Regions from separate parts of the Corynebacterium jeddahense genome, predicted to be linked through region 1. Evidence: riboswitches for the same ligand, from Rfam matches in the RefSeq annotation. Region 1 holds a riboswitch; the other holds the start of a gene.
What was found. A riboswitch is a leader RNA that binds a small molecule or an ion and turns the genes downstream of it on or off. The one in region 1 is predicted to bind S-adenosylmethionine.
Positions count from the first base shown of each region.

Region 1 (4,303 bases):
CAAACCAGAGGCTACGCCGCAGAAAACGACGGTTGAGAGGACGACGGTGGAGCGGACGACCGTCGTGAAGGAGCCCGCCGCGCCTCAGGGGAAGAACACGCTGGCCATCGTGGCGATCGTACTGTCCGTGCTCAGCCTGCTCGTTTCCGCCGCGGGCCTCGCACCGCAGCTGCAGCAGCTCCTATAACCGCAGCCGCACCCCCCAAACTCAAACGCCGAACACCTACTGGAAGTTGAGGTACGCCTTCGACGGCGTCGGCCCGCGCTGGCCCTGGTACTTGGAGCCGAGCGCGGACGATCCGTAGGGGATCTCGGCCGGCGAGGTCATGGCGAACAGCGCGAGCTGGCCGACCTTCATGCCCGGCCACAGCGTGATCGGCAGGTTGGCCACGTTGGAAAGCTCCAGCGTGATGTGGCCGGTGAAGCCCGGGTCGATGAAGCCGGCGGTCGAGTGCGTGAGCAGACCGAGGCGGCCGAGGGAGGATTTGCCTTCGAGGCGGCCGGCGAGGTCGTCGGGAAGCGTGAAGCGCTCCAGCGTCGCACCCAGGACAAACTCGCCGGGGTGCAGCACGAACGGCTCGCCCTCGGGCACCTCGACGAGCGTGGTCAGGTCGGGCTGCTCCAGCTTCGGATCGATGTGCGTGTAGCGCTGGTTATTGAACACCCGGAACAGGCTGTCCAGGCGCACGTCGATCGAGCTCGGTTGAATCAGCCCTGCGTCGAAAGGCTCAATGAGGAGCCTTTGCTTATCGACGGACTCACGGATATCACGATCAGAAAGCAGCACGCCGGCCAGTGTAGTTGGGCGCTTTTTGGGCTGGGCGGGGGCGGTGCTACTCTTACCTCTGCTGCATTTCAGGTGTGGCAGTGCCGGCGTAGTTTAGTGGTAGAACATCAGCTTCCCAAGCTGAGAGTGCGAGTTCGATTCTCGTCGCCGGCTCTCCTAGATGGGGCTTACGCGGGGGTCGTGCACGGGATACCGGGGAGACCCGTGGCCGACAGGTACTTGGGGCGCGCCCCTCCGGTCACGAGCATGGTGTACCTCGGCGCGTAGGCCACCGCGCGGGACAGGGCCTGGGGATCGTGGTGGAAGACCTCCCGCATGATCATGGTGTTGATTTCCACAAAGACCAGCCGGATGCCGGTGTGTTCCACGATCTCGATAGGTTCCCAGTGAATGGGTTCCGACGATTCAAGAGCCATGAGGCGGCGCTTCGGTAGGTGGTGCCCGCGGGCGAAGTGGGTACATTGTTCCAGGTCGACGAACCGGCAGGCGCTGCGCAGATGAGGCAGCGGGTAGATCTTTCCGCAGCTGCGGAACGCGTTGAGCGCCGACGAGATCTCGAACACCTGCCCCATGCGCCGCCACAACACATCCACTCCCCTGCTCGTGCGCAGCCTGAACGTGAACTGGTAGAAGGACATGTTCACGGTGAGACAGGTGCCGAAGCGACGGTACTTGGTGGCGGGCACCCAGTCTTGGACGGCAAGCTCACGCAACGGACACCTCGCAGGGGCCGATCGGCGACATCGACACCAGGTGGACGCTTCGCCTGGTATGACCGTCCTCGCCGGTCACCTCCGGACCGCGCAGCACGCCCCACTCGCGGTTGAAGTCGACGGCTTGGGCGGCGCCCGCGGGGTCGTGGTTGTAGCGGGTGAACGTGCCGCGGGCGGTCTCAATGACAAGCTGCGTGCCGTCGACCTGCACGGACAGGATCTCCAACCACAGCTCCTCCGGCCCGTTCGCGGCCTTGAGCGCCGGGATCCAGTGGGGTTTGTGGCCGCGCGCCACCAAGTCGCACTCGCGGTGGCCGATGGACGGGGCTGTTTCAACCCGGGACATGGGGGTTTCTCCTCAGAGCAATCGCACTTCCGGCGGGCGGTTGCCGCGCCGGCGGATCTTCTCCCGGAAGCACCGTGCGCGATCTTGCGCGGTTGCTAATCGACGATCGCCGGGAGACGTAGCCGTCAATTTCTTGATCCATCGGGCACAGTAGTAGACAGCTTTGTCTAGCGCAAGCTTGGATACACTCTTCCTCCATGCAGCTCACTCGCGCACTCATGGGACTGGCCGCAGGCTACGGCGCGCTGCAGGGCCGCGAGAACCGGCCGCGTCTGCCGTTCAACGACCCGTCGTTTGGCGCCAAGCACGCAACACCGGTGATGTACGTCCACGGAATCAATTCGCGGGCGGCGGCGTTCCGCCACAACGCCCAGCACCTGAAAGACCACGGGTTCTGGGTGTGGGGATACGACTACGGGGACATGATCGCGCCCGGGTTCTTCGGCGTGGGGGACTTAAACGCCATCGTGGGCGACGTCGCGAACAACGTTGAGCGCGTACTTAAGGCGACGGGCGCAAAGCAGGTGGACATCGTGGCGCACTCACAGGGTGCGCTGATGACGAAGCTGTTCATCGCCCGCGGCGGCGCCGGGAAGGTCCGGCGCGTGGTGGCGATGGGCGGCAACTTTCACGGCACCGATTTCCGCGGGTGGGCCGGCGACCTGGGCAAGGTGGCGTCCCGGCTGCCCCGGCTGACTTCTTTGGTGGCGCCGGGTGCGGCGCAGCAGCTGGTGGGGTCGGCGTGGCTTCGGGACTTTGCAAAGGTGCCGGACACCGACCCGCGCGTGGTGTACACCTCGCTGTATTCGCCGGCGGACACGGTGGTCACCCCGAACTCTGCATCCGAGCTCGAATCTGTGGGAGGCGCGGACGTGGCCAACGTGGATTCGGCGCGCTTCTACGGCGGGTACGCGCCCCTGCACATGCTCATGCCGCGGGACCCGCTGTACGCGGAGCTGACGTTGTGGGGACTCACGCGCGACGTGGGCGAGCACACACCCCCGGAAGTGGATTGGCTGGTGTAACGCGCTAGAACGCGAGAGTGATTCCGTAGAACACCGACGTCAGCAGCAGGCCGATCACGGCAATGAGGGTCTGGTTCACGGTCCACGTCTTCAGCGTGGTGGCCACGTCGAGGCCCATGAGGCGGCCGACGAGCCAGAAGCCGGAGTCGTTGACGTGGGAAGCGATCACGGAACCGGCCGCCGTCGCCAGCACGATCAGCGCCAGCTGGACGCCGGAGTAGGCGCCGGCCTCCACCGCCGGCACCATGAGCGCCGCCGCAGTGGTCAGCGCGACGGTTGCCGAGCCCTGGGCGATACGCAGCGCCGCGGCGATCAGCCAGGCCGCGAGCAGGACGGGGATGCCGAGGTTCGACATCGAATCCGCCAGTGCGTCGCCGATGCCGGAGGTCCGCAGCACCCCGCCGAACATGCCGCCCGCGCCGGTGATCAAGATGACGGAGCACACCGGGCCGAGCGCCGACTCCATGCGCGCCTGCACCTCCTCGCGCGGCACACCCAGGTTGAAGCCGACCGCCACCATGGCCACCAGCACCGTCACTAGCAGCGCGATCGGCGTCTGGCCGAGGAAGGTCAGGGTGCGGGCCCAGGTAGCGCCGCCATCGATGCGCCCCGAGGTAGACAACGCGTTGACACCCGTGTTGCCGAAGATGAGCAGCATCGGGATGAGCATCACCGCGATCACGGTGCCCGGCCCCGCCGCCTTGTGGGTCAGCTGCTGCTGGTCGCTCAGCAGGGTGTCGGCCACGCGGTTCGGGTACTTCTTGCCCACGTACTTGCCCCAGTGGTAGCCGGAGACGTACCAGGTCGGCAGCGCCACCAACAGGCCGAACAGCAGCACCAGGCCCATGTCCGCGCCGTAGAAGTCCGAGGCGGCGACCGGGCCCGGGTGCGGCGGCACGAACACGTGCATCACCGAGAACGCACCCGCAGCCGGGATGCCGTAGGCCAGGATCGGGCCGTCGAGGCGCCGCGCCACCGCGAAGATCACGGGCAGCATCACAATCAGGCCCGCGTCGAAGAAGATGGGGAAGCCCATGATCAGCGACGCCAACCCGAGAGCGAACGGAGCCTTGTCTTCGCCGAAGCGTTTCACGAGGGCGTCGGCAAGCGACTGCGCTCCTCCGGACGCTTCGACGAGGCGGCCGATCATCGCGCCCAGGCCGACGAGCAGCGCGATGTTGCCCAGTGTGGAGGAGAAGCCCTTCATCAGCGTCGGCATCACGCCGTCGATCGGGATGCCTGCGGCGAGCGCTGTGAAGATCGACGCGATGATCAGCGCCACAAACGCGTGCAGCTTCAGCCGCATCACCAGGAACAAAATGAGCGCAATCGCCGCTGCCGCGATTCCCAGCAGCGGGCCGGCTCCGAGTACCGGCTCCCAGGTATCCATGTCCATGGTGGGTACCTTATCGGCCGCGCCGACACGGTCGGA
Region 1 covers NZ_CP063194.1:2,303,170-2,307,472, forward strand. Annotated here, with positions in the region: gene CJEDD_RS11095 (hypothetical protein) at 1-187, shown strand, start outside; gene dcd (dCTP deaminase) at 224-787, opposite strand; tRNA gene CJEDD_RS11105 (tRNA-Gly) at 870-940, shown strand; gene CJEDD_RS11110 (hypothetical protein) at 955-1,500, opposite strand; gene CJEDD_RS11115 (hypothetical protein) at 1,493-1,846, opposite strand; SAM riboswitch class IV at 1,865-1,985, opposite strand; gene CJEDD_RS11120 (esterase/lipase family protein) at 2,044-2,871, shown strand; gene CJEDD_RS11125 (GntP family permease) at 2,876-4,261, opposite strand.

Region 2 (4,303 bases), 1.2 Mb from region 1:
TGCTTGGGATCCACGACCGTGAAACCGGCGTCACCACGCACGTGTGCGGCGGCTTCCCGAGCGCGTCAGGGAAAACCAACCTCGCGATGACGCTGCCGCCAAACGGACTCGGCGACCGCTACCGCGTTGATTTTTACGGCGACGACATCGCCTGGATGTGGGTTGACGACGAAGGGAAACTCCGTGCCATCAACCCCGAAAACGGTGCCTTCGGTGTCGCAAAAGACACCAACGAGGGTTCCAACCCCACCGCGATGGCGGCAATCGCTGAGGGATCGGGCACGATCTTCACCAACACCGCCTACAACGAAGTCACCGGCGAGGTGTGGTGGGAGGGTCTCACCCCCGAACCCCCGGCCGACCCGGCAGGGTGGCTCGACTGGACCGGCGCGAAAATCACCGACCGCACCGCCGAGCAGCAAAACGAACCGTGGGCGCACCCGAACAGCCGCTTCACGATTCCGCTGGAGCGCATCCCGAACCTCGCCGAAGACGTCTCCAAACCCGAGGGCGTGGTCGTTGACGCGATTATCTTCGGTGGCCGCACCCGCGATCGTGAACCGCTGATCCGCGCAATCGACAACCTTGTTGATGGCGTCTACGACGGGCTGACACTCGGCGCCGAGGCGACTTTCGCAGCGGACGGGCTTGACGGGCAGCTGCGTTACGACCCGATGTCGATGCGTCCGTTCTTCTCGTACTCCGAGGGTCGCTACGCCGAACACTGGCTTAAAGTGCTCGGGCAGCTGAAAGAGATGCCGATGTTTGCCCACGTCAACTGGTTCCAGCGCGAACCCGAAACCGGTCGTTACCTGTGGCCGGGCTTCCGCGAGAACCTGCGCGCGCTGAACTGGCTCACACAGTACCGCGACGGCAAAGTCAAGGGACGCAAAACCCCGATCGGCGTGCTCCCGCTTGTTGAAGAGCTCGACTTTACCGGTCTCGAAATCGACGCGGCGGATCTCGACAAACTGCTGCGGGTTGACGTTGAACGCTGGCTGCAGGAAACCGATCACCGCGCTGAGCACCTGCGCGAGCTGCCCGATATGCCGCGCGAAATCTGGGACGCACACGAGGCGCTTGTCGAGGCGTTGCGGGCCGAGGCGGCAACTGACGCAGGGGGCGCAGACAGCTAGCGCCTGCGCCACCGCGCGGCCGCGGCGACACAAAACTGCCACACAACAAACGAGGGGGAAACCGAAACGTGTTCGGTTTCCCCCTCGCCTTTGGGTTACGCGCCCGCGAAAACTAATCGCGGCTGGTTTTTTCGATCAGCTCAGCGAAGCGGTCAATGTATTTCTGCAGGAACTCAACGGTTGACTCGCGGGTGATCTTATCCCCGTCACCGAAAAGCTCAGGCGACTGCGACAGGAACACCTCGGGCTGGCCAAGCGTTGGCATGTCGAAGTAGGAAAGCGCAAGGCGCAGGTTCTTCTGCGACGAGTACCCGCCCATGCGTCCAACAGAGTGGCTCACAATTCCCGCCGGGAGTCCCTTCCACGCAACGTCGGCGTTGGGTTTCGACCCAATATCCACCGCGTTTTTCAGGCACGCCGGGATGGTGCGGTTGTTCTCCGGGGTCACAAACAGCACCCCGTCAGAGGCCTTAATCGTCTCGCGGAACTCCGTGTACTCCGCCGGCACCGGCTTGTCGGTGACCTCTGGGTCGTCGTAGTCGAAATCGTACAGCGGCAGGTCGCGGATCTCCACGATCTTCGCCTCGTACCCCTCAGGGAACATCGGAATCAGGTTGTGCGCAATCTTACGGGCAAAGGAGCCACGACGCAGGCTCCCAACAATCACACTCACGCGCTTCGTCATACGTTTCACTCTCTTTTCTCTATTTCAACTGTGGATCATGCACCGCGATCCGCGCCCTCATACGCCACAGACTCGCGCGGCGCGAGCTGCCGGTCGCTGCCCCAAGCCGAGCAGAACCGGCACTCGCTCACGAGGTCAAGCCTATGTTAACAATTCCGCCATTGCGAACCTCATGAGTAACCGAAGCTCCGAGCACCAAGCGCGGCCTGGTGCTCCCGGAACTTGCGGGGATCCAAGCCACTGGCTTTCAACTCTTTCGCGCGCTCCGGGTAACCAAACACCGACGGCAGTTCGCCCTGCGCAAGTTTCGCCCGGCTCTCCACCCGGACCTGCGAGTTGGGGTGGACGAAGCCGTGCGGTTCGTACTCGAAAAGCGCCCAGCACCACGCAAACGCCTCGCCCTTCGTGAGCCCGGCCCAGCGCCCCTCGGTGATCAGCGAATCAGCGTCGGGCATCGCGTACGCCTGCTCAACCCGCGCGCTCCCCTCTTCACGGAGGGTCTCAGCGGTGATCCGCTCTTCTTCTTCGCCGGCGCGAACAGCGTCAGCTGCCGCGGCCTCGATCAGTGCGGCGAAGTCGTCAAGTGACAGCGTGGCGCCGTTGTCACCGCCAGCGAATGCAACCGGCGGGTGCTCGCGCAAGATCTTCAGCAGCGACGCTCTCACGCGGTTCCCGAAACGAGTGCCGGGTTTGACCCCAGAGTAACCAAGCCCGATCCGGCTCCACCAGTCTTGGTCGGTCTCAAATGAAAAATGATGTGCAGACACGGAGCTCACGCCCCTTTCTTGGGGCAAGCGCCCCATCGAATCTTGCTCCATGAGATTTCATGAAGCCCGTTCTTCCCCTGGGACACCCGGGAATCGATGGATTCGGGTTGTCGCGTAACCGGCCAGGTACCTACGGTTACGACTCTTGAACGTGGAAGTGATCGTAGCACACAAAACGATCCGCTGTCACGGGTCGCCTTGGTCGCCTTGGTCGCCTTGATGAGGGCTACATCGCGTCGATGAGATCCCGAACGGCCTGCGAGATGCTCGTGCTGTGGGAGTGTGCGTAGTGTTCGAGTTTCGCGCGGCGCGCAGCATCGAGCCGCACAGTCACCGGGCGCACATCGGTTCCGACGCTGACGGGTCGACCGGGGCGTGACGGGCCGAGGTGGTCGCCGGTGTATCCCGCTTCGGATTCGTCCTCTGCCGCCCAGCGCTCAATTTGCTCATCGGTGAACTCAACCCCGTTTACATCGGTGTACGTGCTCATGACGCTACCTCCTTGCTCCAAGGCCTACCTCGATCAGAACTTTCTTTGTGGCAGGCATTGCGTGATAGATGAACCAACCATCCGGTTCGTCTTCCACTGCGACATATTCCAGGAGTCGGCCTGCGCCGTCGGCGCCCACACCATTTATTTATGTAAGACATAATTAATCTAAGGCGTAAACGGGCCTGTGTCTAGCGGTCGAGCCAGTGCCTTGTGGCGAGCACAAGCGCTGCAACACCGCGCTGCAGCGTCGGATCGATGACGGGTGCGTAGTGCGGTGAGTGGTTCGACGGCACATCGGTGTGGACCGTTCCCGCCGCCTCCGCCGCGGCGTACTCCGCGGCGTCGTGACCGCCGAGCATCCAGTACACAAGCGGCACCCCCGCGGCTGTGGCGAGCACTCCGACGTCTTCGCTTCCGGAGAGCGCGCCGGGTGCGAAAAACGCGTCCTCCCCGAAGGCGTCAACAAAGACCGCGTTCAGTTCCTCCGTGATCTCCGGGTCGTTATAGGTGACCGGGAAACGGTCACCGAACTCAATCTTCGGTGGCCTTGGAGCGTTTGACGCCGCGGCCTCGGCCTCGATGACGCGCTGGATTCCCGCAACCAGGCGCTCGCGCACGGTCTCGCTGAAGCTGCGGACGCTCAGCCCGAGCGAGGCGGACTCCGGGATGATGTTGTTTTTGCTCCCGGCCTCGATCCGCCCGACAGTCACAACCGCGGTGTCACGCGGGCTGATCTCCCGCGACACCACGGTTTGTAAACGCATCACCGTGGCCGCCGCCATCACCACCGGGTCGATCGTTGTCTCCGGTTCCGAGCCGTGACCGCCGCTGCCCGAGGCAGAGGTGGAGTCGATCTGGCGGTCGGCCACCCGGTTCGCCAAGACGGTCGAGAACCAGCCCGGGTATGTGCCACCAGAGGATTTTGAGGCGAGCCTGGATTCGGTACGCCCCGCCGATTACAGCGACGTCGGCCAAGCCCACGCCCTAACCAAGGCCTATCCGGACACGCTGCGCTACTCGGAGGCCACCGACTGGCTCGTCTATTACGACGGTGTCTGGTACGAATCCGCACCCGCAGCCCAAGCCGTCGCCCAGGAGCTCACCGAACGCCAACTGGCCGAGGCCCACGAGCTGCTCGAAGACGCCAAAGACCAGCTCGCCGCCACGGGGGCTGCCATGTTGTTGGCGTCGATGTCGAAGGCGAAAGCCCAGGCCATGTTCA
Region 2 covers NZ_CP063194.1:1,090,028-1,094,330, forward strand. Annotated here, with positions in the region: gene CJEDD_RS05395 (phosphoenolpyruvate carboxykinase (GTP)) at 1-1,136, shown strand, start outside; gene CJEDD_RS05400 (NADPH-dependent FMN reductase) at 1,249-1,821, opposite strand; gene CJEDD_RS05405 (hypothetical protein) at 1,992-2,597, opposite strand; SAM riboswitch class IV at 2,622-2,739, opposite strand; gene CJEDD_RS05410 (hypothetical protein) at 2,815-3,078, opposite strand; gene CJEDD_RS05415 (peptidase dimerization domain-containing protein) at 3,270-3,950, opposite strand; gene CJEDD_RS05420 (DNA primase family protein) at 3,925-4,303, shown strand, end outside.
Region 2: it holds a riboswitch for S-adenosylmethionine, as region 1 does, so the genes downstream of both, CJEDD_RS05405 (hypothetical protein) here and CJEDD_RS11115 (hypothetical protein) in region 1, are expected to answer to the same signal.